Regions from separate parts of the Enterobacter chengduensis genome, predicted to be linked through region 2. Evidence: predicted binding sites of a transcription regulator. Region 2 holds the regulator's gene; each other region holds the start of a gene.
The links. Region 2 encodes CRP, which controls carbon source genes, mostly activating them, when cyclic AMP is high. Its sites were predicted from a motif close to ATGTGANNNNNNTCACAT; they were not measured.
Positions count from the first base shown of each region.

Region 1: a site for CRP is predicted at 3,935-3,952, ahead of azuC (stress response protein AzuC). Genes of this name have one in related genera too.
Region 3: a site for CRP is predicted at 5,573-5,590, ahead of msrB (peptide-methionine (R)-S-oxide reductase MsrB). Genes of this name have one in related genera too.

Region 1 covers NZ_CP043318.1:3,074,707-3,085,568, reverse strand. Annotated here, with positions in the region: gene FY206_RS14975 (branched-chain amino acid ABC transporter substrate-binding protein) at 1-259, opposite strand, end outside; gene FY206_RS14970 (YecA/YgfB family protein) at 673-1,341, shown strand; gene tyrP (tyrosine transporter TyrP) at 1,374-2,585, opposite strand; gene ftnA (non-heme ferritin) at 2,779-3,276, opposite strand; gene yecR (YecR family lipoprotein) at 3,481-3,819, opposite strand; gene azuC (stress response protein AzuC) at 4,033-4,116, shown strand; gene FY206_RS14945 (DUF2766 family protein) at 4,225-4,476, shown strand; gene FY206_RS14940 (anaerobic C4-dicarboxylate transporter) at 4,519-5,862, opposite strand; gene FY206_RS14935 (non-heme ferritin-like protein) at 6,017-6,520, opposite strand; gene araF (arabinose ABC transporter substrate-binding protein AraF) at 7,297-8,286, shown strand; gene araG (L-arabinose ABC transporter ATP-binding protein AraG) at 8,358-9,872, shown strand; gene araH (L-arabinose ABC transporter permease AraH) at 9,887-10,862, shown strand, end outside.
Region 2 covers NZ_CP043318.1:4,653,869-4,664,730, forward strand. Annotated here, with positions in the region: gene FY206_RS22625 (triphosphoribosyl-dephospho-CoA synthase) at 1-471, opposite strand, end outside; gene mdcA (malonate decarboxylase subunit alpha) at 471-2,126, opposite strand; gene FY206_RS22635 (hydrolase) at 2,355-3,377, shown strand; gene FY206_RS22640 (YheU family protein) at 3,374-3,592, shown strand; gene FY206_RS22645 (phosphoribulokinase) at 3,622-4,491, shown strand; gene FY206_RS22650 (OsmC family protein) at 4,558-4,962, opposite strand; gene crp (cAMP-activated global transcriptional regulator CRP) at 5,274-5,906, shown strand; gene FY206_RS22660 (YccS/YhfK family putative transporter) at 5,964-8,051, shown strand; gene argD (bifunctional acetylornithine/succinyldiaminopimelate transaminase) at 8,048-9,268, opposite strand; gene pabA (aminodeoxychorismate synthase component 2) at 9,355-9,918, opposite strand; gene FY206_RS22675 (putative adenosine monophosphate-protein transferase Fic) at 9,949-10,533, opposite strand; gene ppiA (peptidylprolyl isomerase A) at 10,638-10,862, opposite strand, start outside.
Region 3 covers NZ_CP043318.1:2,087,537-2,098,398, forward strand. Annotated here, with positions in the region: gene FY206_RS10285 (YeaH/YhbH family protein) at 1-107, opposite strand, end outside; gene yeaG (protein kinase YeaG) at 220-2,154, opposite strand; gene FY206_RS10295 (MipA/OmpV family protein) at 2,586-3,332, shown strand; gene FY206_RS10300 (D-hexose-6-phosphate mutarotase) at 3,411-4,295, opposite strand; gene gapA (glyceraldehyde-3-phosphate dehydrogenase) at 4,371-5,366, opposite strand; gene msrB (peptide-methionine (R)-S-oxide reductase MsrB) at 5,708-6,121, shown strand; gene FY206_RS10315 (YeaC family protein) at 6,178-6,441, shown strand; gene chiD (chitinase ChiD) at 6,502-7,758, opposite strand; gene pncA (bifunctional nicotinamidase/pyrazinamidase) at 7,957-8,598, opposite strand; gene ansA (asparaginase) at 8,608-9,624, opposite strand; gene sppA (signal peptide peptidase SppA) at 9,688-10,862, opposite strand, start outside.

The DNA of each region.
Region 1 (10,862 bases), 1.6 Mb from region 2:
CGACGGCGACGGCCTGCTTAGGCTCGCAGGCGTCATCCCCCTGAACCAGCTTGATTTTCTCACCGTTAATGCCGCCAGCGGCATTGATGTCATCAGCAGCCTGCGTTGCGCCGTGCCAGTACTGATCGCCATAGGTGGCATTCGGGCCGGTGAACGGCCCGGCCACGCCAATCACGATATCTGCCCGGGCGGAAAACGCCGTCACCAGGCAACCGGCCAACACAAGAGAAAGAGGAGTTCTGATAAATTTCAGCGACATTATTATGTTCCTTAGCAAAGAGGTTTTTGCACCACGGCGTAAACCCGAACGCCCGACGGCGCAGCCAATCCGAAACACGAGCAAGAACAAAATGCACTAAACGAACGGCATCCTGCATGATACGGCGAGGTTTCCATGCGCAGCGTCGCGCGAAGAACAGCAAGCAAAAACGTTGCCAGAACGGTAACCCCTTGACGGGGTTATGACATGTTTGAGTATAGAGCGCCGCGCTATACCGCCCTGCGGCAGGAGAAGAAATTACAGCGGAGATCACATATCGTTAACAACAAAGCCCACAAGTTGTGCAAGACTCACGATTTGCACACTTTTGCAGCAATAAAGACCTAAACTTCAGCCCGGAGAGGCGTCAGATATGTGATAGGATCTTTTCCTTTTTTGCAGGAGTGTCAGCGATGACTGAAGGCCCATTGAATGAAAGCGAAATGGCGTGGCTTGAAGAGACGTTAATGTCTTACGGTCATGATGACGCGTCCGTGATTGACGTGTCCGAACTGGACGGCATGCTTACCGCAGTGCTTTCCGGTCCTGTTGTCGTTGAGCCAGATGCCTGGCTGGTGGCGGTGTGGGGTGGCGAGAAGTACATTCCGCGCTGGAAGAACGATCGCGAGATGAACCGTTTTATCGATCTCTGCTTTAAGCACATGAATGATATTGCCGAGCGCCTGAGCGAGTACCCGGATCAGTTTGAACCGATGTTCGGTTATAACGACGTTGACGGTGAGAGCTATACCGTGGTCGAAGAGTGGTGCTATGGCTATATGCGCGGCGTGGCGCTGACGGACTGGTCAACGTTGCCTGAAGCGCTGCAGGGCGATCTTGAGGTGATTGCGCTGCACGGGACGGAGGAGAACAGCGAAAAGCTGGATGAACTGTCCGAAGAAGAGTATATCGCCAGCATCGAGAGCATCCAGCCAGCGGCGCTGCGTCTCTATCAATACTGGGTTAATAATCCGCAGCAGCCGGAAGCGAAGAAGCCGATTGTGAACGGCACGAAGGTCGGGCGTAACGATCCGTGTCCTTGCGGCAGCGGGAAGAAGTTTAAGAGCTGCTGTTTGCACTGATAAAATAGGGGCTGATGACAGCCCCTTTTTTGTTAACCCACTTCCGGCAGCATTCCGGCTGCAATCAGCACCTGCACCAGAATAATCACGACGCCACAGGCAAACACAACGCACAGCAGCGGTTTTCCGCCCGCTACGCGGTATCCCTGCTGGGGGTGCTGCTGGCGGCTCTTCCATGCCAGCAGGGAAGGGAGGAGGAGGGCAAGGATCGACAGCGCCACACCCGCATAGCCCAGCGCCATCACAAACCCGCGTGGGTAAAACAGCGCAAAGGCCAGCGGCGGCAGGAAAGTGAGCGCGCCCGTCTGCAGGCGGCCAGCCGCGGTATTGCGACGCTGGAACAGGTCAGCTAGGTAATCAAACAGGCCAAGCGCCACGCCCAGGAACGAGGTCGCCAGCGCCAGGTCGGCAAACAGGTGCACCGCCAGCTCCACGTGCGGCGAGGTGACAACCTCGCGCAGTGCCAGCAGAAAACCGTTCAGGCCAGCGTGCTGCGCCATCAGTCCCATAAAGGTTGATGAATCTATGCTGCCCAGCGTCACCAGCTGCCAGAAAATATAGGCGATCAGCGGGATCGCGCTGCCGATAACAAAGACGCGGCGCAACTTGCGAATATCGCCGTTCATATAGCTAACGATGCTCGGCACGCTGCCGTGAAAGCCAAACGAGGTGAAAATAACCGGGATCGCGGAAAGCGCCAGCCCTTGTTCCAGCGGCAGCGTCAGCAGGTTCACCTTGTGCACGTGCGGCGCCAGCAGGACCAGCATGACAATCAGGAAGAGGATTTTGGCGCTAAAGAGAAAACGATTGAACAGATCGACCAGCGATGTCCCCGCGCAGACCACGCCGCCGCCGATGAGCGCAAAGAAGATAGCCCCCGTCGCCGGGGTAATGTCAGATCCAAACCAGTCGTTGACGCTGGAGGCGATGAGCTCCCCGGCGCCGCTGATATAGGCGGCGGTCAGGGCGTACATCAGGAACATCATGCTGAAGCCGGTTATCCACTGGCCGTAGCGTCCGAGGTAGCGCGCCGCAAGGGAACCCAGACCGGTGTCGGCGGGCACGTGCTGGTAAACCTCAAGCAACAGCAGGGCGGTGTAACACATCAGCGCCCAGAGCGTGCCCAGCAGCAGCAGGGTCGTCCCAAATCCTACGCCCGCGGCGGCCAGAGGCATGGCCAGCATTCCTGCGCCAATCGTCGTTCCGGCAACGATAAAAATACTTCCCAGGGTTCTGTTTTTCACGCTTTCCTCTACAACAATGCTTAACCGCGACAAAATCTGCGGCGCAGAGTAAGGGAAAAGCCGTAACTCGTCAAATCACCGTTACAAGTGGTGTAATGAAAAGTTTACGTGTCACGCTGTTAAAAAGCGGGGGGAGTTGATGAGGGGATATAGGTAAATAAACGCGGTGCCGGAATCCGGCACCGCGTTAATATTAATTCTGCGTATCCAGAGTGGAAAGTTCTTTATCAATAAAGTAGAGGCCCTCGCCGGATTTACCCACCAGAGATAATTTATCCAGCACGGATTTAAACAGCTTCTCTTCTTCGTGCTGTTCTGCCACGTACCACTGCAGGAAATTAAAGGTTGGATAATCCTGGCTGGTCATTGCTGCATGAACCAGTTCGTTAATTTTCTGGGTGATTAGCTGCTCGTGCTCGTAGGTCGCGCGGAACAGCTCATCGAGAGAATTATACTCGGCAAAAGGCGAGGCAACGGTTTCAATGCGCGGCAGGCTGCCGGTATCCGTCAGATAGTCAAACAGGCGCTGCATGTGGGTCATCTCTTCCTGCGCATGGCGACGCAGGAACGCGGCCGCACCTTCAAAGCTGTGGTAGCTGCACCAGGCGCTCATCTGCTGGTAGAGCAGGGATGAAAAAAGCTCAAGATTCATTTGCGCGTTGAGCTTGTCGATCATTTCGGTTTTCAGCATGGTGACGCTCCGGGTTATTATTTCTGATTCACAATGAGCGACACTATAATTTGTTATTTAATTATTTGCAAAACGTAAAATTTTTATTTTATTAATTTAAAATACGAATGGGAATAAAACGCATTGGCGATTTTTATAAATTACTAATGAGAATTGTTTCTGTTCGTAATCAAATAAACTGCCAGCCCATGCCGGCAGAATGAATTAATACCACGGATTATTTGACTTAGGATTAACGGCGTAACCCATACATTTATACTGGATAGTTACGCTCTCGTTCAGGCACAGCGAGCCGCTCGTCAGGGTGCAGGTTTTAATGGGCTGGCCATAGGCTGAGGCAGTGGCATACCCCATGCTCTGACACGCTTTTGCCGCCGTGCCGTTATTCACATACTCATCGGAATGCGCATTTTGCAGCGCTGCCTGGCCGTAGTCGAGGCGGACGATGCCGTTCGGCGCATCGAGACTGCTGATTTCAGCCTGGCGGTTAATGCTGCACCCCGCGAGCAGCAGGAGTGTGCCGGCTACAATGACTCTTTTCATGGTTCGCTCTGAGTGGATGGAAATACGCTATCGTACCCGCAGATGCCCGCCGCAATGGCTGGAATAGCCGGACAATCTGCCCTCACTCTTTGCAACGGGTCACGTCCGGGAAAATTTGTGATGCATATCACAAAAGGATTGATTTTTGTGATGATGGTCATATTATAAGCACGTTGATTATAAAGTTGTATAACAAGTTAATGGAGCATCATCGTGAAACTGCGCAAGATCCTGAAAAGTATGTGGGCCAATTACTGCCGTACCTTCAAAGACGTGCCGCCGGGCGCCATGTTCTGATAAAAAAACCTGCTTCGGCGGGTTTTTTTGTGCCTGCAGGCGATGAAGAGAAGATGTCAGGGGGCGTGTTTTGATACTATGGCGGCCTTTAAATAAGGAGAAAGCCCCATGTCACAAAACCTGAGCGCCGATCAGGAACTGGTCTCTGACGTTGTCGCCTGCCAGCTGGTTATCAAACAAATCCTTGACGTCCTGGACGTGATTGCGCCGGTTGAAGTGCGCGAGAAAATGTCTACGCAGCTGAAAAACATCGATTTCGCCAGCCATCCTGCTGCTGCCGATCCGGTTACGCTTCGTGCGATTCAGAAAGCCATCGCGCTGATTGAACTGCGATTCACGCCGCAGGGCGAGTCGCACTAAAGCAGGGAAAGGGGCGACGGCACGTGTCGCCCGTTGATGCGGTTAGAAGAACGTCTGTACCAGCAGGTAGCTTGCCGCACACGCGCAGCTTACCCCAATTAGCCCAGGCAGAATAAAGCTGTGGTTGATGATAAATTTGCCGATGCGGGTCGTGCCTGAACGGTCAAAGCCGATGCAGGCCAAATCGCTGGGGTAGGTTGGCAGGACAAAATAGCCGTAAGACGCCGGGAAAAAGGCGATCAGCATTTTCGGGTCGATGCCCAGCATGAGGCCCATAGGCGCAACGGCCGTTAGCGCAGCCGCCTGGCTGTTCACCAGTTTTGACACCAAAAACAGCACAATCGCATAGGTCCACGGATGGCTTTTCACCACGCCTTCCAGCGCCAGCTTTAACTCGTCGAGATGTGCCTGGAAAAAGGTGTCGCTCATCCACGCCACGCCGAACACCGAGAAGATCGCGACCATACCGGCCTTGAACACCGCGCCGTTAGAAATCGCGGACGCATTGACCTTACAGGCCATCAGCATCACGGCGCCCGCAATGAGCATCATCATCTGAATGACAAGGTTCATCGACAGCGCCGTCATTTTGCCTTTCAGCTCAAAGGCAGGGCGCAGTTCAGGAAATGCCCCCAGCAGAACGACCACGGCAATACCGGCAAAGAAAATCCACGTGGACCAGTAGGCCTGCTTAGGGAAACGCTGATTCATTAACGTCTCCGTTCCGCCGTAGATAAACTCGCGCTGCTTTGGATCCTTCAGCTTTTCCTGAAACTCAAGATCGTCAGCCAGATCTTTCCCTCGACGTAAGCTCCACAGGGCCGCAATGGCCACGCCGAACAGTGACGCGGGAACCGACACGGCGAGGATTTCCAGGATCCCCCACGCGTGGCCGATCCCATGCTGGGCCGCCAGGATGGAGACCAGCGACACGACGGCCACGGAAACGGGGGATGCCGTAATCGCCATCTGTGATGCCACGGATGCCACGGCCATCGGGCGCTCGGGGCGGATCCCTTTCTTCAGGGCGATATCCGCAATGATGGGGAACATGGTGTAGACCACGTGTCCGGTGCCGCACAGAAAGGTCAGCATCCAGGTGGTGAACGGGGCGAGCAGGGTGATGTGCTGCGGGTGTTTGCGCAGCAGACGTTCGGCAAACTGCATCATGACGTTAAGACCGCCCGCGGTCTGCAGCGCAGCCGCGCAGCCAATCACCGCAAGGATGGTTAGCATAACGTCAACCGGCGGCTTACCGGGCTGTAGACCAAAGACAAAACATAAAATAAAAAGACCAATGCCGCTGATTAACCCAAGCCCCATACCGCCGAAACGCGTACCCGTCAGCAGGCAGAGGAGAATGACAACAAACTCAATGGTGATCATGATGCTCCCTCGTCAATGATTATGTAACTAAATAAATCATCACACGTTGTGTGGTTAATCATTGGGAGCCAGATCTGATTTGTTAAATTTCAGCAAAAGCAGGCGGTTGGAGCGGGGAAGGGGACCTGCTCCGAACGGGAGCAGGTCAAAAGCGTCAGTGATGCTGCACTGTGACGATGTCGAGCAGATGACGGTCGGTCTGCTCGGGACATAAACCCGCTTTCTGCGCATTGCGGATCTCATCCGCCAGCGTCTTCAGCAGCATGCCGTCCTGCTGCTGCTCTTTATCCATATCGCGCAGGAATTTGAGCGTTGCAATGTCCTGCTGCGCTTTGGCTTCGTCGGCCAGTTTGCTGAGGGTGCTGCAGCGTTGTTCATACTCCTCAAGCGTTTTCTGAAACAGTTCTTCCAGGCAAGAGTAGTTCTCGTTGATCCCATCCAGAGCTTTGACCACCGGGTTTGCCCCTGCGGCTTTGAGGAAGTTAAAGACGCGCATCATGTGGGTGACGTTACTTTGCGCCTGCGAGCGAAAGAAGGTGGCAGACCCCGTGAGGCTGTTCTCGGCACACCACGCACTTAGGTGCAGGTGCAGATTCGAGGCGTAGAACTCAAGGTTCATCTGCGCGTTAAGTTTTTGCATCATCGTTTGGGTAGCCATACTCATATCCTTATTGACCGTGGGACGTGATGTCCGTTGCTAAACCTGAGCGCCAGGCAAATGAGAAGAAAAGAGCAGAAATAGACATTCTGCCGTGACTTAAGTCGACCGAAATACACTTCCTGTGTTCGATATAAATAAGCATACCCTTGTCTTTGGTCTAAGAAAACTCTTAATTGGGCTGTGTTTACCATACATTACAAACTTTAATATAGTACACAAATTTAATAAGCTTGCCATGAATTCAATTTTATTAAACTATTGATATAATTGTTGTTTTGTTGTGTCGGCGCATCGTTTCTCTTTAGGCGAAAGTATGTTGGAATAATGCTCGGTAAAAAGAAGAAATACGGATTAATCATTTTGAATATATGATGTGACAATAAAATTGCGCTAAATCAAATTCCGCGGAATAACGTTTTTCAGGAAGGTTAGAGATTCTTGATGAAAAACCGTTTATCCCCAGCTGCCGTTTTGCCTTCTGAAGGGCATCAGGGATATCTTAGCTAATCTTATGGATAATTCTGCTTAACCCCCTTTCATTTGTCTGACAAATCCTGCCTTTTTTATGTCATTTTTCGCTGAATTTATGTACGCAATTACTGTAATTCTGCGGTGTGATGGCGCTCTCTTATGGATGATTAATTTCCCGCTAAAACTATCACCAGCAATAACGCTTATGACGAGGTAAGCGCTAATGCCTTGTTTTAAGTCCGATTAAATAAGAAGCACGCACCTATTCCCTACAGAAAAGAATGCTAAAGCTGGAGTTTACCATGCACAAATTTACTAAAGCGCTGGCGGCCATCGGTCTGGCTGCCGTTATGTCACAATCCGCTATCGCTGAGAATTTAAAACTCGGTTTTTTGGTAAAACAGCCTGAAGAGCCCTGGTTCCAGACCGAGTGGAAATTCGCCGATAAGGCCGGGAAAGATTTAGGTTTTGAAGTCATTAAAATCGCCGTGCCCGACGGTGAGAAAACCCTGAACGCCATCGACAGCCTGGCGGCCAGCGGCGCGAAAGGCTTCGTTATCTGTACCCCGGATCCCAAGCTTGGCTCAGCCATTGCGGCGAAGGCCCGCGGTTACGACATGAAGGTGATTGCCGTTGACGATCAGTTCGTTAACGCCAAAGGCAAACCAATGGACAGCGTTCCGCTGGTCATGATGGCGGCGACCAAAATTGGTGAACGTCAGGGCCAGGAACTTTACAAAGAGATGCAGAAACGCGGCTGGGACGTGAAAGAGACCGCCGTCATGGCCATTACCGCCGATGAGCTGGACACCGCGCGTCGTCGCACGACGGGCTCAATGGACGCGCTGAAAGCAGCGGGCTTCCCGGAAAAACAGATCTACAAAGTCCCGACCAAATCCAACGATATCCCGGGGGCATTTGACGCCGCGAACTCCATGCTGGTTCAGCATCCGGAAGTGAAGCACTGGCTGGTGGTCGGTATGAACGATAACACCGTGCTGGGCGGGGTACGCGCGACGGAAGGTCAGGGCTTCAAGGCGCCTGACGTGATCGGCATCGGCATCAACGGCGTTGACGCCGTTAGCGAGCTGTCCAAAGCGCAGGCCACCGGCTTCTACGGCTCCCTGCTGCCGAGCCCGGACGTTCACGGCTACAAATCCAGCGAGATGCTCTACAACTGGGTCACCAAAGGGGCTGAGCCGCCGAAATTCACCGAAGTGACCGACGTGGTGCTGATTACCCGCGACAACTTCAAAGAGGAGCTGGCGAAAAAAGGACTCGGCGGTAAATAACAGGCTGTGATTGTGCCCCTCATGCACCGTGAGGGGCCAGACGTACACACTACAGGAATCACGGAGTCGTTATGCAACAGTCCTTACCGTATCTCTCTTTTCGCGGCATCGGTAAAACCTTCCCCGGCGTTAACGCACTGACCGATATCAGCTTCGACTGCTATCCCGGCCAGGTTCACGCCCTGATGGGGGAGAACGGCGCGGGAAAATCCACGCTGTTGAAAATCCTCAGCGGCAACTACGCGCCAACGACCGGCACGCTGGCCATTCGCGGCGAAGAGGTGGCGTTTGCCGATACCACGGCGGCGCTCAATGCCGGGGTTGCCATCATCTACCAGGAGCTGCACCTCATTCCTGAGATGACCGTGGCGGAAAACATCTATTTAGGACAGCTCCCGCACAAAGGCGGCGTGGTAAATCGTTCGCTACTTAATTATGAAGCGGGGCTGCAGCTTAAACACCTTGGCCTGGACGTCGATCCCCAGACGCCGCTGAAGTATCTCTCCATCGGCCAGTGGCAGATGGTTGAAATTGCCAAGGCGCTGGCGCGTAATGCCAAAATTATTGCCTTCGATGAACCCACCAGTTCGCTCTCTAAGCGTGAGATCGAAAACCTGTTCCGCGTGATCCGCGAATTGCGTCAGGAAGGGCGTACCATTTTATACGTTTCGCACCGCATGGAAGAGATATTTGCCCTGAGCGACGCCATCACCGTGTTTAAGGATGGGCGCTATGTGCGCACCTTTACCGACATGCAGCAGGTTAACCATGACCAGCTGGTTCAGGCGATGGTCGGACGCGATCTGGGTGATATTTATCACTGGCAGCCGCGCCCGTACGGGCCTGAACGCCTGCGCCTGGATAACGTGAAAGCGCCGGGCGTGCGAACGCCGATTTCATTATCCGTACGCAGCGGCGAAATCGTCGGCCTGTTTGGCCTGGTGGGCGCGGGGCGCAGCGAATTGATGAAGGGCCTGTTCGGCGGTACCCGCATTACCGATGGGCAGGTCTTCATTGACGGCGAACGGGTGGATATCCAGAAACCGGCCCACGCGATCGGGGCGGGCATGATGCTCTGCCCGGAAGACCGTAAAGCAGAGGGGATTATTCCGGTGCATTCGGTACGCGACAACATCAATATTTCCGCCCGCCGCAAGTTCATTCGCGCAGGCTGCCTGATAAACGATAGCTGGGAGTCGAGCAACGCCGACCACCATATTCGCTCGCTGAACATCAAAACGCCGGGTCCGCAACAGCTGATCATGAACCTGTCAGGCGGAAACCAGCAGAAGGCGATTTTAGGCCGCTGGCTGTCAGAGGATATGAAGGTCATTTTGCTGGATGAGCCAACGCGCGGTATCGATGTGGGGGCAAAACACGAGATTTATAACGTGATCTATGAGCTGGCAAAACGCGGCGTGGCGGTGCTCTTCGCCTCCAGCGATCTGCCGGAGGTGCTTGGCGTGGCCGACCGCATTGTGGTGATGCGTGAAGGCGAAATTGCCGGTGAGTTACTTCATGAACAGGCGAATGAACAACAGGCGTTGAACCTCGCCATGCCTAAAGTCAGCCAGGCTGTCGCCTGAGTAAGGAGTTAATGATGTCCTCTGTTACTACATCCGGAGCGCCGAAGTCGAAGTCGGCGTTAAGTTTTGGGCGTATCTGGGATCAGTACGGCATGCTGGTGGTTTTTGCCGCGCTGTTCCTTGCCTGCGCGATCTTTGTTCCTAATTTTGCCACCTTCATTAACATGAAGGGGCTGGGGCTGGCCATTTCCATGTCCGGGATGGTGGCCTGCGGGATGCTGTTCTGCCTCGCCTCCGGCGATTTTGACCTGTCGGTGGCGTCGGTGATTGCCTGCGCGGGCGTCACGACGGCCGTGGTGATCAACATGACCGAGAGCCTGTGGATTGGCGTGCTGGCCGGTCTGTTACTCGGCGTCATCAGCGGTCTGGTGAACGGGTTTGTTATTGCGCGCCTGAAGATCAACGCCCTGATCACCACGCTTGCGACGATGCAAATTGTCCGCGGGCTGGCCTATATCATCTCCGACGGTAAAGCGGTGGGAATTGAAGACGAGCGCTTCTTTACGCTGGGTTATGCCAACTGGCTGGGGCTGCCCGCGCCTATCTGGCTGACCGTGGCCTGTCTCGTCCTGTTCGGTTTCCTGCTCAACCGGACCACCTTTGGCCGTAATACGCTGGCGATTGGCGGTAATGAAGAGGCCGCTCGCCTGGCCGGGGTGCCGGTGGTGCGCACCAAGATTATTATCTTTGTGCTCTCAGGGCTGGTTTCTGCCGCTGCGGGGATTATTCTGGCCTCGCGTATGACCAGCGGCCAGCCGATGACCTCAATTGGCTATGAGCTGATCGTTATCTCGGCCTGCGTTTTAGGGGGCGTTTCCCTCAAGGGCGGCATCGGAAAAATCTCATATGTGGTGGCCGGGATACTGATTTTAGGGACGGTGGAGAACGCCATGAACCTGCTGAATATTTCGCCGTTCTCGCAGTACGTGGTGCGAGGCCTGATCCTGCTGGCAGCGGTGATTTTCGACCGTTACAAGCAAAAAGCGAAGC
Region 2 (10,862 bases):
CGTGGCGCGCAGGCCTTTGCTGAACACCTTCGGCGCCGCGTCGTCCGGCAGTCTCGCCAGCTGCGCGGCGGTGCGGGCGACGTCGTGCGCCCCGGCATTCCCGCCCAGCATCGCCACCGCGCTAACCAGCAGCCCCAGCGCCCAAATCGCGCCGCGATGGGTGTTTACGCCCCCGGTTGCAGCCATCATCTGCTGCTCGCCTTCACGGCCAAGACGGCCAACGGTTTGCCGAAGCGCAATATCTGCCGGACGCTGCCAGCTTTGCTGCGCCAGCGCCTGGAACGTCGGGGTCAGGCTGTGCGCGGAGCGCTTCATTAGCGCAAGGGATAAATCGTGGTGCGCGCCGTTCCCCCGACTGTCCACCAGACCGGGTTTCGGGCTTAAACGTGCTTCGTCAATCAGACACTGCGTGGCGGTTCGCGCCAGCCATTCGGCACCGCCTTCAACCTGAATCTGGGGCAGAAGTTTCATTACCAGCTCCGGAATTTCGCAGGCGGGTTGTACAGGCCGCCGGACCATTCAACGAGGTCCGAAACGCTGCCTGCCGCCAGCAGAGAGCGGGTGGCGTCGGTGCGGCTAATGCCCATATCTTCCGGATACACAACCTTGCCGCTCTGGCGCAGTTCCGCCACGCGTTTAGCGTCCACGCCCAGGCCGATATCGGTGATCCCCGCCACGGCGGCAACCATGGCGCGACGCTCCTCAAGATCTTTGGCGCGATAGAGGTAGGCAATCCCCTCTTCCGTCAGCACGTGCGTCACGTCATCGCCGTAGATCATCACGGGCGCCAGCGGCATGCCGGAGGCTTTCGCCACGTCAACGGCATCGAGTTTTTCCACGAAGGTCGGCTTCACGCCCGCCTGGAAGGTTTCGACCATCTGCACGACGAGTTTTTTACCGCGCTGCATCGGGTCAGGTTCGGTGATCATGTTCAGCCAGGCCGGTGTGGCGTGGCGACGACCGTGCGGGTCGTGCCCCATGTTTGGCGCACCGCCGAAGCCGGAGAGACGGCCGCGGGTCACCGTTGAGGAGTTGGCGTAACCATCAACCTGCAGGGTTGAGCCAATAAACATATCGACCGCGTACTGACCGGCCAGCTGGCAGAACGCGCGGTTGGAGCGCATCGAGCCGTCGGCACCGGTAAAGAACACGTCAGGACGGGCGCGGATGTACTCTTCCATCCCCAGCTCGCCGCCGAAGCAGTGCACGCTATCGACCCACCCGCTTTCGATGGCGGGGATCAGCGTCGGATGCGGGTTCAGCGTCCAGTGCTTACAGATTTTGCCCTTGAGGCCAAGCTGTTCGCCGTAGGTCGGCAGCAGCAGCTCAATCGCCGCGGTATTAAAGCCGATCCCGTGGTTCAGGGACTGCACCTGATGTTCCGCGTAGATGCCTTTGATCGCCATCATCGCCATCAGGATGTGCTCCTGTTTAATCAGGCGCGGGTCGCGGGTAAACAGCGGTTCGATAAAGAACGGCCTGTCGGCAACGACAACATAGTCAATCCAGGAGCCCGGAATATCCACGCGCGGCAGATCGCACTCGTCGTCTACCAGCTCGTTCACCTGCGCGATGACGATGCCGTCGTGGAAGGCGGCGGCTTCCACCAGCGCCGGGGTATCTTCGGTGCTCGCCCCGGTGTAGAGGTTGCCCTTGCGGTCTGCCTTAAAGCCGGCAATCAGCGCCACGTTGGGCGAGAGGTCGACGTAGAGGCGTGAGTAAAGTTCGATGTAGGTGTGAATGGCGCCGATTTCGAGCTGACCATCTTCCAGCAGCTGGGAGATTCGCAGGCTCTGGGTGCCGGAGAAGGAGAAGTCCAGCTTGCGGGCGATGCCTTTCTCGAAGATATCCAGATGCTCGCTGCGCCCGACGCTTGGCATGATCATATGCAGGTCGTGGACAACTTGCGGGTTCACTTCGGCCAGCGAACGGGAAAGGAAATCCGCCTGCTTCTGGTTGTTACCTTCCAGAACGACCTTGTCGCCAGGCGCGATCAGTTTTTCCAGCATGGCGACGAGATCGCCGGTTGGCAGTACCTTGCCCTGCACCGGTACGGACGCCAGGCGACGCGCTTTTTCGCTGCGTCGCGTGTTCCATTGCCGGGTGGGTGTTTGCCCAGATAACATTATTAACCTCCTGATTCAGCTAATCATTTTGATTTGCTTAACGTTGAGTAAAGTGTGCGCTCTGGTGAGAAAGGCATCAATTAAGCGTAGAGCGGAATCATTAGCCTGAGAGTAATAATCAAGGTAAAGATTTGTGATCGGGATCAGTTCATGTTTCGGAAAACCAGGCTAAACGGGGTACAATTCGGAAAGTATCGTTAATATCTGACAAGAATCAGCATCGCCCTTATGACCCAAATCATTCCATCAGGCTTCGACATTGCAGCCGAAGACAGCACCGAGTTCGTGCCCATGCGCGGCGTGGCCAACTGCCATTTGCAGACCATGCTGCCGCGGCTGATCCGCCGCAAGGTTCAGTTCACGCCGCACTGGCAGCGGCTTGACCTGCCGGACGGTGATTTTCTGGATCTCGCCTGGAGCGAATCACCGGAGCAGGCGCGCCACAAGCCGCGGCTGGTGGTCTTTCACGGTCTGGAAGGCAGCCTGCACAGCCCGTATGCGCACGGCTTAGTTGAAGCGGCAAAAGCGCGCGGCTGGCTCGGCGTGGTGATGCATTTTCGCGGCTGCAGCGGCGAGCCAAATCGTCAGAAGCGTATCTATCACTCGGGTGAAACCGAAGACGGAACCTGGTTTTTGCACTGGCTGCGGGAAAATTACGGCACGGTGCCAACGGCGGCCGTGGGCTATTCGCTGGGCGGCAATATGCTGGCCTGTCTGCTGGCCAAAGAGGGCGAAAGCGTCCCGCTGGATGCCGCCGTTATTGTCTCCGCGCCGTTTATGCTGGAGCAGTGCAGCTACCATATGGAAAAAGGGTTTTCCCGCGTCTATCAGCGCTACCTGCTCAACCTGCTGAAGGCCAACGCGGCGCGTAAGCTGAAGGCCTACCCGGATACCCTGCCGGTCAGCCTGCGCCAGCTGAAAAAGGTGCGCCGCATTCGCGAGTTCGACGATCTGATCACCGCGAAAATCCACGGCTTCGCCGATGCGATTGATTATTATCGCCAGTGCAGCGCCATGCCGCTGCTCAGCAAGATCGCCCAGCCGACGCTGATCATTCACGCCAAAGACGACCCGTTTATGGATCATCACTCGATCCCCGCTCAGGAATTCCTGCCCGACAACGTTCAGTATCAGCTGACCGAGCACGGCGGCCACGTCGGGTTTATCGGCGGGACGCTGCGCCGCCCGAAAATGTGGCTTGAGACGCGTATTCCTGACTGGCTAACTCCTTATCTGGATGGTGCAAAATGATTATTCCCTGGCAGGATCTGGCTCCCGAAACGCTCGATAATCTGATTGAAAGCTTTGTATTACGCGAAGGCACCGATTATGGTGAACAGGAACGCTCGCTTGAGCAAAAGGTCAACGATGTTAAGCGCCAGCTGAAAAGCGGCGACGTGGTGCTGGTGTGGTCAGAACTGCATGAGACGGTGAATATCATGCCCCGCAACGCGTTTCACGGCTGATCTTCCACTTTTTCAGTCAGGGAGTTGCTATGTCTGCCAGACATCCGGTTATTGCCGTTACGGGGTCGAGCGGTGCGGGAACCACCACCACCAGCCTCGCCTTTCGCAAGATTTTCGCCCAGCTGAATCTCCGTGCGGCGGAGGTCGAAGGCGACAGCTTTCACCGCTACACGCGTCCGGAGATGGACATGGCCATCCGGAAGGCGCGCGATCTGGGTAAACACATCAGCTACTTCGGCCCGGAAGCCAATGACTTCGGCCTGCTGGAACAAACCTTCATCGAGTACGGTCAGAGCGGCAAAGGGCAGTCACGCAAGTATCTGCATACCTATGATGAAGCCGTTCCCTGGAATCAGGTACCGGGCACCTTTACTCCCTGGCAGCCGCTGCCGGAACCCACCGACGTGCTGTTTTATGAAGGGTTGCACGGCGGCGTGGTCACCCCTCAGCACGACGTGGCGCGCCACGTGGACCTGCTGGTTGGCGTGGTGCCTATCGTGAACCTGGAGTGGATCCAGAAGCTGACGCGCGACATGAGCGAGCGCGGCCATTCGCGAGAGGCGGTGATGGACTCGGTGGTGCGCTCCATGGAAGATTACATCAACTACCTTACGCCGCAGTTCTCCCGCACCCACATCAACTTCCAGCGCGTGCCGACGGTGGACACCTCCAACCCGTTTGCCGCCAAAAGCATCCCCTCGCTGGACGAGAGCTTTGTGGTGATCCACTTCCGCAATCTCGAAGGCATTGATTACCCCTGGCTGCTGGCGATGCTGCAGGGCTCATTTATTTCTCACATGAATACGTTGGTGGTGCCGGGCGGAAAAATGGGGCTGGCGATGGAGCTCATCATGACGCCGCTGGTGGAGCGGTTGATGGAAGGGAAGCAGATCGCGTGAGCATGTTCCCTCTCCCTGTGGGAGAGGGTTAGGGTGAGGGCATCAACACGCACGATGCCCCAATAATTAAGCCTCGATCACCTCATACGAATGGGTGATGTTTACCGCTTTCTCCAGCATTAACGCCACAGAGCAGTACTTCTCCGCAGACAGGTCAACCGCACGGGAAACCGCCGCGTCCTTCAGTGCTTTACCGGTCACCACAAAGTGCAGGTTAATGTGGGTGAACAGGCGTGGCGCCTCTTCGCGACGTTCTGACGTGAGTTTGACCTCACAATCCGTTACGTCATGACGGCCTTTTTGCAGAATCGACACCACGTCAATCGCGCTGCATCCCCCTGCCGCCATCAGCACCATTTCCATCGGGCTTGGCGCTTTATCGCCGGAGTTACCGTCCATCAAAATCTGGTGCCCCGACGCGGACTCGCCCAGGAACGTTAAACCTTCAACCCATTTCACGCGCGCTTGCATATTCTTAAACTCCAACGTTGCATTTTTGGTGACAGATTACGCGTGCGTTACATTTCTCGCAATGGAAGGCGACCTGCATCATGCTGAAGCGAGACACCAGGAGACACGCGGCGAAAGCTATGCTAAAACACTCTGGATGCTACAGTAATACATTGACGTTACACATGTATGCAGAGGACATCAAACTTTACTGGCTGCGAAACGTTACGGTAGCCGACTTCCCAGGGTATGGGTAAGAATTCGATTGCAACCCCAGAGTCCGGATGCATCTGATGACTCTGGTGACAGCTTATAACAGAGGATAACAGCGCATGGTGCTTGGCAAACCGCAAACAGACCCGACTCTCGAATGGTTCTTGTCTCATTGCCACATTCATAAGTACCCATCAAAGAGCACGCTGATTCACCAGGGTGAAAAAGCGGAAACGTTGTATTACATCGTTAAAGGCTCGGTGGCAGTGCTGATCAAAGATGAAGAAGGGAAAGAGATGATCCTTTCTTATCTGAACCAGGGCGATTTCATCGGTGAACTGGGCCTGTTTGAAGAGGGCCAGGAACGTAGCGCCTGGGTTCGTGCAAAGACAGCATGTGAAGTGGCTGAAATTTCTTACAAGAAGTTCCGTCAGCTGATCCAGGTCAACCCGGACATCCTGATGCGTCTTTCTTCCCAGATGGCGCGCCGTCTGCAGGTCACCTCAGAGAAAGTGGGTAACCTCGCCTTCCTGGACGTGACGGGTCGTATCGCACAAACCCTGTTGAACCTGGCGAAACAGCCAGACGCCATGACCCACCCGGACGGCATGCAAATTAAAATTACCCGTCAGGAAATTGGTCAGATCGTCGGTTGCTCCCGTGAAACAGTGGGTCGTATTCTGAAAATGCTCGAAGATCAGAACCTGATCTCCGCCCACGGTAAAACCATCGTGGTCTACGGAACGCGTTAATTCCGCTTAAGCGGCGTGCCATCGCAAGGTGTCACGCCGTTTTTGTCTCTACTCCCCATGTGGCGCAGGCTGATCTATCACCCGGAAGTTAACTACGCACTGCGGCAAACGCTGGTGTTGTGTCTTCCTGTGGCCATAGGCCTGATCCTTGGACATCTTCAGCAGGGCCTGCTGTTTTCCCTCGTGCCCGCCTGCTGCAACATCGCCGGTCTGGACACGCCGCATAAGCGCTTTTTCAAACGCCTGATTATCGGTGGCGGCCTGTTTGCGGGCTGTAGCCTTGCGGTGCAGCTCCTGCTAGCCCGGGATATCCCGCTGCCGCTGATCCTGACCGTGCTGGCGATGACGCTGGGCGTCACGGCAGAAATCAGTTCGCTGCACGCGCGCCTGCTTCCCGCGTCGCTGATTGCGGCCATCTTCACCCTGAGCCTCGCCGGGAATATGCCGGTGTGGGAGCCGCTGCTGATCTACGCGCTCGGCACGCTGTGGTACGGGGTATTTAACTGGTTCTGGTTCTGGCTGTGGCGGGAACAGCCGCTGCGCGAATCGCTGAGCCTGCTCTACGTGCAACTGGCGGAGTACTGCGAAGCCAAATACACCCTGCTGACCCAGCATACCGATCCGGACAAATCCTTACCGCCGCTGCTGGCGCGCCAGCAGAAGGTGGTGGATCTGATAAGCCAGTGCTATCAGCAGCTGCATATGCTCGCCGCCAACAAGAACCACGAATATAAACGGCTGCTGCGCACCTTCCAGGTGGGGCTGGATCTGCAGGAGCATATCTCGGTAAGCCTGCACCATCCGCAGGAGGTGCAAAAGCTGGTCGAGCGCAGCCACGCCGAAGCGGTCATCCGCTGGAACGCGCAGACCGTTTCCGCGCGCCTGCGGGTGCTGGCGGACGATATTCTCTATCACCGCTACCCCACGCGCTTTAACATGGAAAAACAGCTCGGCGCGCTGGAGAAAATTGCCCGTCAGCATCCGGATAACCCGGTCGGCCAGTTTGCCGCCTGGCACTTCAGCCGCATCGCCCGCGTGCTGCGCACCCAGCGCCCGCTGTATCCCCGCGACCTGATGGCGGATAAGCAGAAACGGCTTCCGCTATTGCCCGCGCTCAAAAGCTACCTGTCCCTTAAGTCGTCCGCTCTGCGTAACGCCGCACGGATTAGCGTCATGCTGAGCATCGCCAGCCTGATGGGCATGGCGCTGCATCTGCCGAAACCCTACTGGATCTTAATGACCGTGCTGTTTGTCACCCAGAACGGCTACGGCGCCACGCGGGTGCGTATTCTGCACCGGGCTGGCGGCACCATGGCAGGGCTGATTATTGCGGGCGTAACGCTGCACTTTCACGTGCCGGAAGGCTATACCCTGGCGGGGATGCTGGCGGTCACCCTGGTAAGCTACCTGATTATCCGCAAAAACTACGGCTGGGCGATGGTGGGCTTTACGGTGACGGCGGTGTATACCCTTCAGCTGCTCACGCTCAACGGCGAACAGTTTATCGTTGCCCGCCTGATTGATACCCTGATCGGCTGTCTGATTGCCTTCGGCGGTATGGTCTGGCTCTGGCCTCAGTGGCAAAGCGGGCTGCTGCGCCAGAACGCCCACGACGCGCTGGAGGCTGACCAGCAGGCCATTCGTCTGATCCTGAGCGACGACCCGCAGCCCTCCCCGCTGGCGTATCAGCGGATGAAAGTTAATCAGGCGCACAACGCGCTGTTTAACTCCCTCAACCAGGCGATGCAGGAGCCGGGCTTTAACGCGCACTATCTGGCAGACATGAAGCTTTGGGTCACGCACAGCCAGTTTATCGTCGAGCACATTAACGCCATGACCACGCTGGCGCGCGAGCACACGATGCTGACGCCGGATCTGGCGCAGCGCTATTTGCAGTCGTGTGAAATTGCCCTGCAGCGGTGTCAGCAGCGTCTGGAGTATGACGCGCCGGGTGAGTCGGGGGATTCGAACATTCTGGAAGCGCCTGAGACGCTGACCCACGGGCCGATGAGCACGCTGGAGCAGCATTTGCAGCGCGTGCTGGGGCATCTGAACACCATGCACACCATTTCGTCGGTGGCATGGCGTCAGCGCCCGCATCACGGCATTTGGTTAACGCGACGGTTAAAACGAACCGAGTATTAGCCTTTAACGATCTTCCCGACCGCCGCGGCAAAGCGGGTGAGCCCGTCTTCAATATCCTTATCTTCCACCACCAGCGACGGCGCGAAGCGCATCACGTCCGGCCCCGCATTCAGCACCATTACCCCTTCGCGCGCGGCGGCGTGCAGGAAGTCGCGCGCGCGGCCCTTGTACTGCGGCTTCAGCTGGGCACCGATCAGCAGACCCATGCCACGAATTTCGCTGAACACGTCGTACTGCTCGTCAATCTTCTGCAGGTGTTTCACAAACAGCTCGCGCTTCGCGCTAACGCCGTTCAGCACCTCTGGGGTGTTGATAATGTCGAACGCGGCACCCGCCACGGCGCTCGCCAGCGGGTTACCGCCGTAGGTGGAGCCGTGGGAGCCAACGTGGAACGCGGAGGCGATCTCCTGGGTCGTCAGGACCGCGCTCACCGGGAAACCGCCGCCGAGGGCTTTGGCGCTGGTCAGAATATCCGGCGTCACGCCGTAGTGCATATAGGCAAACAGTTCCCCGGTACGCCCCATTCCACACTGTACCTCATCAAAGACCAGCAGCGCCTGATGCTCATCGCACAGCGCGCGCAGCCCCTGCAGGAATTCCGGGGTGGCCGCCGTCACGCCGCCCTCACCCTGGATCGGCTCAACGACTACCGCGCAGGTGTGGTCGTCCATCACCGCTTTCACCGCGTGCAGATCGTTAAACGGCACGTGAACGATGTCGGCCGGTTTCGGGCCAAAGCCGTCGGAATACTTCGGCTGGCCGCCAACGGAGACGGTAAAGAAGGAGCGTCCGTGGAAGGCGTTGTGGAAGGCGATGATTTTGGTTTTGTACGGGCTGTGGCGGGTTGTGGCGTAGTAGCGCGCCAGCTTAAAGGCGGTTTCGTTGGCTTCGGTGCCGGAGTTCATAAACAGCACGCGCTCGGCAAAGGTCGCATCAATGATCTTGCGGCCCAGACGCAGCGCCGGCTCGTTGGTGAACACGTTGCTGGTGTGCCACAGGGTTTCGCCCTGGGTTTTCAGCGCCTCAACCAGCGCGGGATGACAATGACCCAGCGCCGTGACCGCAATGCCGCCCGCGAAATCCACATACTCTTTACCCTGCTGATCCCAGACGCGGCTGCCTTTCCCCTTAACCGGGATAAACTCAGCCGGTGCATAAATCGGCAGGATCACTTCATCGAATGTTGCGCGGGTAATTGCTGGTTGTTCAGTTGCCATGTCATGCCCATCCATTTTATGTCACAGTGCTTGTGAAAATATAATCACAAAATATGAATAAAAAATCACAGCAAGGCAACAGATATTCAGCGATGGAGGAAATTAGCCAGCAGGTCATGCCCCTGCTCGCTGAGGATGCTTTCCGGGTGGAACTGCACGCCTTCGAGGTCCCACTCGCGGTGGCGAATCCCCATGATCTCCTGGGTATCGCTCCAGGCGGTCACCTCAAAGCAGGCGGGCAGCGTCGGCGGGTCAATGACCAGGGAGTGGTAGCGCGTCACGGTTAACGGATTATTGAGCCCCGTGAACACCCCGGTGCCGGTATGCGTGACCGGCGAGGTTTTTCCGTGCATCACTTTTGCGGCACGCACGATGGTGGCGCCAAACGCCTGGGCGATGGCCTGATGGCCCAGGCAGACGCCCAGAATGGGCAGCTTGCCGGCATAGTGGCGGATAACCTCCAGAGACACGCCCGATTCTGACGGCGTGCAGGGGCCGGGTGAAATCACGATTTTCTGCGGCGCCAGCGTCTCGATATCGGCGAGCTCAATCTCGTCGTTGCGACGAACAACCACCTCTGCACCCAGTTCGCAAAAATACTGGTAAAGGTTCCAGGTGAAGGAATCGTAGTTATCAATCAGCAGAATCATGGCGGCTCCCGAAAAAAATGCCGCCCTATTCTACTCAGATTCCCGCGCTTCGCTCACTACTTTGGCAAAGATAGCGTTTAGCGCGGTTAAATCCCCCGTTGCGCCGCTGCGGTTAGCCACCACCCACTGCTCGGGATCGATATCGCGCCAGTCCAGCGCGTAACCCGCGTGGATGGCCAGCTGCTCAAAGAATACGCGCTGGGCAATGCCGTTACCGCGCACAAACGGGTGCAGCATATTGATTTCGCAGTAGTAGTGGCTAGCTCTGTCAACAAACGTCGCGCGCTCAAGCCCCGCAAGATACTTTTCGCTTTCCAGCACCGCCATCAGCTCGTTACCCATCTTTTCGATGTACTCAAAGTGGCAGAAGGGAATGTCATCCTTAAAAATATCGTCGGTACGGAATTCGCCGGCCTGCTTCATCTCTCTGCGGTAGAGATGGCGGTGAATAAGGCACAGATGGGGCAACCCGGGCGCGGAAGGCCCCAGCGCCAGCGTTTCAATATGGGGTTCTGAGGGACCATGACCTTTTTCAAGGAGACAACTGGCCTGAAAGTTGACGCTACGCTGCTGCTCCCAGAGACGGGATTTTTGCTTGTCGGTGAGTTTTTTCACTAAACGCCTCCCTGAATAGTCCGTTTGCCACAAGTATAAGCAGCAAAACGCGCTTTCGCAGGGAGGGTCGCAACACGGGCGAGCATCGCCCGTGTCGAAGAAGGTTACGGCAGAACTTTTGCAGAGAGGATGACGACAGGTTTTGACGGCACATTCTGGTACGGCCCGACGTCGTGCGTTTGTACCTGTGAAATCTTGTCCGCCACGTCCATCCCCTTCACGATTTTACCGAAGACGGCATAGCCAAAATCGCGCTGGCCGTGGTCGAGGAAGGCGTTATCCGCGACGTTGAGGAAGAACTGGCTGGTCGCGCTGTCTTTGTCTGCCGT
Region 3 (10,862 bases), 2.5 Mb from region 2:
TCGGAGATAGACTGTTTAATTTGCGCTTTATAACGGCGCAAGAAGCGCTGGCGGTTTACCGTGCTCTTGTTTTTGCCGTTAAGACGCCGGTCAATAAACCAGGTCATATACCCCCCGTACTGCATTTGCCAACTCTATGCTGCGCGTGTAGTGCCGGATGCGCGGCGCGTATCCGGCCTACGGTTCGTTATTGCAGGCCCCGGCGTGGAGCCTTTTGTTTTAAGACGATTTACGCACGCGCAGGTACCATTCGCACAGCAGGCGGACCTGCTTGCGGGTATAGCCTTTTTCCATCATACGGTCGACAAAATCGTCGTGCTTTTTCTGCTCATCGGTTGAGGTTTTGGCATTAAACGAGATCACCGGCAGCAGCTCTTCGGTATTGGAGAACATTTTCTTCTCAATGACCGTGCGCAGCTTCTCGTAGCTGGTCCAGTTCGGATTGCGCCCGTTGTTATGCGCTCTGGCGCGCAGGACGAAGTTCACAATCTCGTTACGGAAGTCTTTCGGGTTGCTGATCCCGGCAGGCTTCTCGATTTTTTCCAGCTCCGCGTTCAGGGATTCACGGTCAAACAGCTGGCCGGTATCCGGGTCGCGGTACTCCTGATCCTGGATCCAGAAGTCAGCGTAGGTGACATAACGGTCGAAAATGTTCTGCCCGTATTCTGAATAGGATTCCAGGTAGGCCGTCTGGATCTCTTTGCCAATGAACTCGGCGTATTTCGGGATCAGGTAACCTTTCAGGAACTCAAGGTAGCGCTCAGCCTGCTCCTGCGGGAACTGTTCGCGCTCGATTTGCTGCTCCAGCACGTAGAACAGATGCACCGGGTTGGCCGCCACCTCCGCGTGGTCGAAGTTAAAGACGCGGGAGAGGATCTTAAACGCGAAGCGCGTGGACAGACCGTTCATCCCCTCATCAACCCCGGCGTAGTCGCGGTACTCCTGATACGACTTCGCTTTCGGGTCGGTATCTTTCAGGCTTTCACCGTCATAGACGCGCATTTTCGAATAGATGCTGGAGTTTTCCGGCTCTTTCAGACGCGAAAGGATGGAGAAGCGTGACAGCGTTTCCAGCGTGCCGGGCGCGCAGGGCGCGTGCACCAGCTCACTGTGGTTAAGCAGTTTCTCGTAAATTTTGATCTCTTCGGAGATCCGCAGGCAATAAGGCACCTTGACGATGTACACGCGGTCAAGGAAGGCCTCATTGTTTTTGTTGTTACGGAAGGTCACCCATTCAGATTCGTTCGAGTGGGCGAGAATAATCCCGTTAAACGGCAGGGCGGAAATTCCTTCCGTCCCGTTGTAGTTTCCTTCCTGCGTTGCCGTCAGCAGCGGGTGCAGCACCTTGATAGGCGCTTTAAACATCTCGACGAATTCCATAATCCCCTGGTTAGCGCGGCACAGCGCGCCCGAGTAACCGTAGGCATCCGGATCGTTTTGCGCGAAGTTTTCCAGCTTACGAATGTCGACTTTACCCACCAGCGCCGAGATGTCCTGGTTGTTCTCATCACCCGGTTCCGTTTTGGCAATTGCGATCTGTTCCAGGATAGACGGCCACACTTTCACCACGCGGAATTTGGTAATGTCGCCACCAAACTCGTGCAGACGTTTTGCCGCCCACGGCGACATGATGGTGCCGAGATAGCGACGCGGGATGCCGTACTCTTTATCCAGAATTTGTGCATCTTCCTGCGGATTGAACAGGCACAGCGGATGATCGTTGACCGGGCTGCGTTCGCCGTTGGCGCTCAGCACGTAGATAGGCACGCGCTGCATCAGCGACTTCAGGCGTTCCGCCAGCGAGGACTTACCGCCGCCCACGGGGCCGAGTAAATAGAGGATCTGTTTCTTCTCTTCCAGACCCTGAGCGGCATGCTTCAGATAGGAGACAATCTGTTCGATAGCGTCTTCCATTCCATAGAATTCTTCGAACGCCGGATATCGGGCGACCACCCGATTCGAAAAGAGACGGGAAAGCCGTGGCTCCAGGGCAGTGTCAACCATGTTTGGCTCACCAATAGCCATCAATAGCCGTTCTGCCGCATTGGCATAGGCACTGCGATCTTGCCGACAGATGGTAAGAAACTCCTGCAGTGTGAACTCTTCGTCCTTGGCAGCTTCATAGCGCTGGCGATAGTGATCGAATATATTCATGGCATGCCGTCCTTTCGTTTTTTAGCACAGGATAAGAGCCGTTCGTATGAGTAGTGGAGGCTCCCGGAAGAGAATCTCTCGCACCTCACTGCCAGAGCAGCAACCTGTGTGCCAGGTCGGATGCTAAGAACCGCAGGGTGTTCAGGAAAACTCTTCTTAAATTAAAGCGTAGATGGCATTTGCAAAACTTGCATGCCCATAAAATCTACTTTCAATGACATATCAATAACTCATCCAAAAATTTCCACCGTCGTTCTAAGCCAAAAGCACGTTTTTCATTCAGCGGTCATATAAATGAAAGCAGGCTGTCATCTGTAAAGTTAAAAATAACGGGTTAATCAGACTGATTAGCAGGCAAAAAATTTTGGGATGTACGGGATTGGCGGTTACACTTCACACGCTGATTATTTGACTACAGGAAAGAATGGATTGTGACCAAACTCAAACTTCTGGCATTGGGCATCCTTGCCGCGACCGCAGTAAGCACCGCGCAGGCGGAAAGTCAGTGGACGGTTGGCGCGGGTGTTGGCGTCATTAACAGCCCGTACAAACAGTATGACCGTGACGTTTACCCTGTTCCCGTTATCACCTATGAAGGGGATAACTTCTGGTTCCGCGGGCTGGGCGGCGGCTACTATCTCTGGAACGATACGGCCGATAAGCTCTCCATCATGGCCTACTACGATCCGACGCACTTCAAGCCGGGTGACAGCGACAGCAACGCGCTTCGCCGACTCGACAAGCGTAAAAGCTCGATGATGGCCGGGCTATCCTATGTACATAATACCGAATATGGCTTCCTGCGTACTGCCCTGGCGGGTGACACGCTGGATAACAGCAACGGCTTTATCTGGGACCTGGCGTGGCTGTATCGCTACACCAACGGTGGGTTTACCCTGACGCCGGGTATCGGTGTGCTGTACAGCAGCGAGAACTACAACGACTACTACTATGGCGTCTCTAAAAACGAGTCCCGTCGCAGCGGACTGAAGAGCTACAGCGCAGACGACGGCTGGGATCCGTACCTGGAGCTGACCGCGAGCTATAACTTCCTCGGCGACTGGAGCGTGTACGGCACCGGCCGTTATGAGCGCCTGAGCGACGAAGTGAAGGATAGCCCGATGGTCGATAAGTCCTGGGCTGGTATCTTCTCTGTGGGCGTGACCTACAAGTTCTGATTGTGCATTAATTCAGTGCAATCATTGCATCAAAACGGGGCGCTTGCGCCCCGTTTGCTTTTTTGTAGTGCGGGGCGATTAACGCTTCACAATGCGGATCGTCTGCCCTAAACGAGACGGCTTTTCTTCGCTCGCTTTCTGAGGGGCGGTCACGCAGGCCGTTTCCACGCAGACGAACGTTTTGTATCCGTCATCCGGAACGTCGGCCATGCTCACAGACAATGCCGGACCCGGGTTCCAGCCCACCACGTTGCTGTGATGATGATGAACCACCTCAATGCCGCGGTTTAGGGCACCGTCGTGGATCACGCTGCACGCTTCCGGGTGCAGATAGACGCGGTCGGTGCGGTCAGGGAACGCCTGAACGCCATCGCCCAGCCTGCCTTCCTTCGCGTTATCAACTTTGTCGATGAACGTATCGCCGAGGCCGCTCACCTTCACGGCGTTGATGTCGCCCACGTTGAAGTAGGTGTGCAGGGCAGAGGTGGTTTCGAACTCACCGTGGGCTTCCAGCTCAATTTCGCAGGTTTTACCCAGCTTGAAGCGGGCGTACAGCGTGAAATCATGCGGCCACAGGGCGCGGGTTTCATCGTTAGCCTGCAGCTCAAAGGTCAGCACGGCGCCGTTGTCGTCTTCGTTGTGCGCCTTCAGCGTCCACTGCTGGTTACGGGCAAAACCGTGAGAAGGCAAACCCGGCTGCGCAGACGGACCGAACCACGGCCAGCAGATCGGTACGCCACCGCGAATGGCGGCCCCTTTTTTGAAGGAGGTGGCATCGCTCAGCCACAAACCTTCGGCTTCGCCTTCCGGTTTCCAGGAGAGCAGGTGAGCGCCGTTCAGCGCTACGGAGGCTTTGACGCGCGGGTGGTCAACGACGATCACGTCGGCACCGTCAATCTGACGGCGGGAGAGCACAGGGGTAAGTTGTTCGACTACCGGAAGTGCAAAAATTTTATTAATCATTAAGCAATCCTCTGTCTAAAAAACAATAAAAAAGGCGACCGAAGTCGCCTTTTTGGATCAAACCCTCATCTCAACTTATTTGGAGATGTGAGCGATCAGGTCCAGTACTTTGTTAGAGTAGCCGGTTTCGTTGTCGTACCAGGATACCAGCTTAACGAAGTTGTCGTTCAGTGCGATACCAGCTTTAGCATCGAATACTGAAGTGCAGATTTCGCCGTTGAAATCGGTAGAAACAACGTCGTCTTCGGTGTAACCCAGAACGCCTTTCATTGCGCCTTCGGAAGCAGCTTTGATTGCTTTCTTAATTTCTTCATAAGAAGCAGCTTTTTCCAGACGAACGGTCAGGTCAACAACGGATACGTTAGGGGTTGGAACGCGGAACGCCATACCGGTCAGTTTGCCATTCAGTTCTGGCAGTACTTTACCTACAGCTTTAGCAGCACCGGTAGAAGATGGGATGATGTTCTGCGCTGCGCCACGGCCGCCGCGCCAGTCTTTGTGAGACGGGCCATCAACGGTTTTCTGAGTCGCGGTGGTCGCGTGAACGGTAGTCATCAGACCTTCGATGATGCCGAAGTTGTCGTTGATAACTTTAGCCAGCGGTGCCAGGCAGTTGGTGGTGCAGGATGCGTTAGACACGATATCCTGGCCAGCGTAAGTTTCGAAGTTTGCACCACGAACGAACATTGGGGTGTTGTCTTTGGAAGGACCGGTCAGAACAACTTTCTTCGCGCCTGCAGTGATGTGTTTACGTGCAGTTTCGTCGGTCAGGAAGATACCGGTAGCTTCAGCAACAACGTCAACACCGATTTCGTTCCACTTCAGGTTAGCTGGGTCTTTTTCAGCAGTAACGCGGATGGTTTTGCCATTAACAACCAGGTGGCCGTCTTTCACTTCAACGGTGCCGTCGAAACGACCGTGAGTTGAGTCGTACTTCAGCATGTACGCCATGTATTCAGCGTCCAGGAGATCGTTGATACCAACGATTTCGATGTCAGAACGTTTCTGAGCAGCACGGAAAACAATACGGCCGATACGGCCAAAACCGTTGATACCTACTTTGATAGTCATATATTCCACCAGCTATTTGTTAGTGAATAAAAGGTTGCCTGTAAAATTACAAAAACCTTACGCAGCGTCAAGCGGAATCGTGTCAATCATTGCGACAAATCAATCCTGTGACTAACGTTTGTGCGACTGACTCGCCTCACTTTCCCTTTGAGCTTGCAACCACATGGGGGCTGCGCTCGGGATTTTAAAGTCCTCGCAGGATAAAAATGTGAGCATGGTCACAATTGCCTGACTGCCTTTTCGCGACACATAAGTTTAGAACAAAAGTGCACGCAAGGGTGTTAATGTTTTGTTAGAATCCGGGTTAAAAGGTGTCTGTTTCTACAGCGAGATGTAAGCATATGTCGAACCAACGTAACCCTGATGATTTGAAAAAAAACCTCACAGAAATGCAGTTTTACGTGACGCAGAACCACGGCACGGAACCGCCGTTCACCGGGCGTTTACTGCACAACAAGCGAGACGGCGTCTACCACTGTCTGGTCTGCGATGCCCCGCTGTTTAACTCACAAACGAAGTTTGATTCCGGCTGCGGCTGGCCGAGCTTTTACGAGCCGGTGAGCGATGAGGCCATCCGCTATCTGACCGACTCGTCGCACGGCATGGTGCGCACGGAAATTCGCTGCGGCAACTGCGATGCGCACCTTGGCCACGTCTTCCCGGATGGCCCTCAGCCTACGGGCGAGCGTTACTGCGTCAACTCTGCCTCAATGAGCTTCACTGACGACGAAAACGGCGACCAGGTGAAGGGTTGAAAAAACGATTCAGCAAATTATTCCTTTAAAAGGGCGCGAGTGTGAATATTGATGACATGATTAGCGGTATGACGCCGGAGATTTATCAGCGTCTGGTCACCGCCGTAGAGCTGGGAAAATGGCCCGATGGCGTCGCGCTGACGCCGGAGCAAAAAGAGAACAGCCTGCAGCTGGTGATGCTGTGGCAGGCGCGCAACAACACCGACGCGCAGCACATGACGATCGACACCCAGGGCCAGATGGTGATGAAGAGCAAGCGCGAGCTGAAAGAGGACTTTGGCATCACGCCGAAGCCGATTGCGACGATGAAAATGCAATAACGGTGCGGGATGATGCCCTCACCCAACCCTCTCCCACGGGGAGAGGGCTTGATTGTCTTACTACTTATGCGGGATCCCGAGCGACGCCGCCAGCTGCTTCGCTAACTGGTTTTCGTCGTCCGCGCCGTACTCCCAGAACATGGCTCCGGCGAGCCCTTTCTCTTTGATGTAGTCCGCTTTGATCGCTACAGAACGCGGGTTCTCATACGAAATCGCAAACAGCGCGCTGCCATCGGCACCCTTCACCGAGAGCCACGGCACTTTCGCCTGGTCGTCCCAGTGCGCGGTAAAGCGTTTCTGCGGATCGTTCAGCAGCTTCTTCACGATATCGTTGTACTTCACGTAGGTATCTTTGGTCAGGTCATAGCCAAGAGACTTGAACAGCCCGATCTCCTGAGGGCCAAAGTAGGGCTGGGTCACCGGATTTTTTTGCGCTTCCGGTTTGGTCCAGTCGATCCCCGGTTCCACGGCGCGTTTCGGCACGCGGCCATAGAAACCTATCCCCAGGTTCATCTGCTGCGGCTTCAGCCCGGCGGCCAGATAGTTGTTGACCACAAAATCGACGCTGTATTTGTCAGCGGCAGCCACCGTCGGCCAGGCGCTGGAGTCATACAGGTTGGCATTGAAGTACTGCGTACCGTACGCCATGTCGTAGGTCATCAGGTTGATGTAGTCGAGCAGGGGGGCGATGGCGTTGATATCCACCCAGCTTTTCGGACTTTCCGCATTCGCGCCTACCGCAATGGTGACCAGCTTTTTATGTCCGAACGCGTCGCGCATCTCTTTCAGCAGGGCGGTAAAGTTATCCCGGTCGGCAGGCGTGCTGGCAACCAGGCCCCAGGCGCCGTTGACCGGATACTCCCAGTCGAGGTCGATCCCGTCCAGACCGTATTTATCGACAATCTCCTGCGCGGAGCGGATGAACACCGCGCGCGTCTCCTTAGTCGCCGCCGCACCCGAGAAGCCGCGAGCGCCCCAGCCGCCAACGGAGAGCAGCACCTTAAGGTTTGGATTTTGCTTACGCAGGATCGGGAGTAACGCGAGATCGGAGGCCACCTTCGGCGACAGCCAAATTTGATGCAGTTTCGCCGGATCTTTCAGCGCGGCGTTGGTTTCGTCTTTTTCGTCGTTATAGATCAGACCAAACGAGTAGTTCAGGTGGGTGATCTGGCGAACGTCCAGTTTGTTGATGTCGCCACCCGGCCCGGCGGTGACATCGCCGCCCCCGTTAAAGTAGCCCACGGACATCAGGGAACTGGCGGAGGCAACTGACGCGCAAAGCAGGGGTAATGCTGCCAGCAAGGGCAAACGTTTCATATAAGTTCCTCTTTGACTTAATAAAATTAACCACGCCACGGAAAAGGCGTGGCGAAAAAACAGCCTGGAGAGAATAGCATTGCCGCTTCGCTGAGGATGCGAGGGAGTTCACTTTATGGGAGAACGGAGTGGGTTGTTTTGCTACAAAACCAGAGAAAGTAGGCCGGGTAAGGCGAAGCCGCCACCCGGCTAAAAGGCTTACGCCTGCGTTTCCAGCCAGTCTTCAAGCGTATACAGCGTCGCGCCTTCCGCCGCTATATCCATAAACGCCTGAGCGCTGTCCTGCGGGTGAATGTTCACCCCGCGGCAGCCGTCGGTGATGACGCTGACGGTATAGCCCAACTGGAGCGCATCCAGCACGGTGAACTTCACGCAGTAGTCCGTTGCCAGGCCCAGCACGATCAGCTCCGTGATTTCGTGGTGACGTAACCACGCGTCCAGGGCCGTTTTCTGACGATGCCCGTTATCGAAAAACGCGCTGTAGCTGTCAATAGCCGGGTTTTCGCCTTTATGGAACACCGCGTCGATGGCCTTCTGATTCAGGAGCGGATGCAGCGCCGCGCCTTCCGTCTGCTGTACGCAGTGATCCGGCCAGAAGGTTTGCGCCAGCCCGTCGAGTTCACCCTGGGTGAAAGGCTCGACGTCGTGCTGGCTGGCAAAGCTGCCGTGGTTCGCCGGATGCCAGTCCTGGCTTGCGACAACCGCTTCACCGCGGGCTTTGCACCAGTCGATCAACGTGTTGGCCACGTCAACGGTGCTGTCACCCTCGGCGACGGCCAGCTCGCCGCCCGCGCAGAAATCATTTTGCAAATCGACCAGCAGCAGGGCGCGTTGCTTCATGAGGCCTCCTTATTCGTCAGGCGTCAGTTCGCCGCGCAGGTTTTGCATCATCGCGCTGCGAATGGACTGAATGTCCAGATCCTGACTCAGTAAATAGTGAAGTTTAGTCAGCGTTGCCTCAACGGTCATATCGAAGCCGCTGATCACCCCCGCATGCGCCAGCGCGTTACCGGTGGCATAGCCGCCCATATTCACTTTACCGGACATACACTGGGTCAGGTTCACCACCACAATTCCGCGCTCGCTGGCTTCCTGAAGCTCCTTCAGGAACTCGCCGTTCTGCGGCGCATTGCCCACGCCGTAGGAGCGCAGGATCAGCGCCTTCACCGGCTGGCGCAGGAAGTTACGCACCACGTCCGCAGAGATACCCGGGTAGATGGTAACCACGCCAATCGGCTGCGGGGTAATCGGATGCACAATCAGCTCGCCCGCGGTATTCGGTGCAGGAGGCGTTCCCAGACGACGGATATGGATCCCGGCCTCCAGCAGCGGCTGTAGGTTAGGGGAGGCGAAGGCGTCAAAACCGTCGGCGTGGGCTTTAGTGGTGCGGTTGCCGCGATACAGACGGTTGTTAAAGAACAGCGACACTTCGTTAATCGGGTAATTCGCCGCCACGTAGAGGGAGTTCAGCAGGTTGATCTGCCCGTCGGAGCGCAGCTCCGCCAGCGGGATTTGCGACCCGGTGACGATAACCGGCTTGCTCAGGTTCTCCAGCATGAAGGAGAGCGCCGAGGCGGTAAACGCCATGGTGTCGGTGCCGTGCAGGATCACGAAGCCGTCGTACTGGTCGTAATGGGCTTTAATATCATCCGCGATGTGCTGCCAGTCCTCCGGCGTCATGTCGGAGGAGTCCATCAGCGGCTCGTATTCGTGGATAGTAAAGTCAGGCATCTCCGGGCGGTGGAACTCAGGCATCAGCGCAAGCTGACGCTGAAGGTGCCCGGAGACGGGGATATAGCCGTTTTCGGAGCGCTGCATACCGATGGTACCGCCAGTGTAGGCTACATAAATCGATTTCTTCTGCATGGTAGTGAGTTCTTGTTCTTCAAAAGAAAAAAATCCCCTCTTCGCGGGAAGAGGGGACGGTTTTTAGCGGACGTTCGCGCAGGTCAGGCAAAACGCGTAACGACTCTGTGGATCGTTAAAGGCCGCAAGCTTGTCGCTCTCTGCCTTCATCGCTTTTGCCGCCGTGGCGACCGGCGCAGGCAGGTAAGCCTGCAGCGCTTCCGGCAGCATGGCGCGTACCGAGCCGGACATGCTGTTCATGACCATATCGAAGAACGACGGTTCGTCCTGGTAATACTCGATATGCCACTGCTTCAGCTTCGCCAGTTCGGCGGCTTTCTTCACCGCGTCATCGAAGTCGCCCAGGCTGTCCACCAGACCGTTGCTCTTCGCATCCTGACCGGTCCAGACGTGGCCCTGCGCAATCTGGTCGATCTGCTCAGGCGTCTTTTTACGCGAGTCGGCTACCAGGGTGATAAAGCGTTTATAGCCGTTCTCAATGCTGAGCTGCATCATCTCAGAGACTTCCGGCGGCAGGGACTTGGTCACCGACACATCCGCCAGCGGAGAGGTCGCTACGCCATCGGTATGCACGCCCAGATAATCCAGGCTGTTCTCTACGGTGTTGATCACCCCGAAGATGCCAATCGAGCCGGTCAGCGTGCTTGGGTTAGCCACGATGTAGTTGGCTGGCGTGGAGATCCAGTAACCTCCGGAAGCGGCCATTCCGCCCATCGACACCACCACCGGCTTGCCGGCGGCGCGCGCTGCGGCCAGCTCAGCACGGATCACCTCGGAGGCGCTGACGCTGCCGCCAGGGCTGTTGACCCGCAGGACAATCGCCTTCACTTTCGGATCCAGGCGCGCATCGCGAATTTGTGACGCGGTCGTATCGCCGCCCACGTTCCCCGGAGTCTCCTGACCGTCCATGATGGCGCCGTTGGCAAAGACCACCGCGACGCTGTCACCGCGGTCGTCCGGTTTTTTCGCAGCGTAATCATACATGCTGATGGCGCTGTAATTTTTGTCCTCTTTGCTCCAGCCAAACTGTTTGCTCAGGGATTTTTCAATCTCGGCGCTGGTGCCCAGGGCATCAACCAGTTTGTTATCGAGGGCATATTTCGCGGTGTCGCCGTCAACTTTACGCAGGCCTTCCAGCACGCCCTGCGCGCCCGGGAACACCTGTTCGGGCGTCATCTGGCGGTTCGCGGCAACGGTGCCCAGATAGTTCTGCCACAGCTCGCCAATCCAGCGGCTGT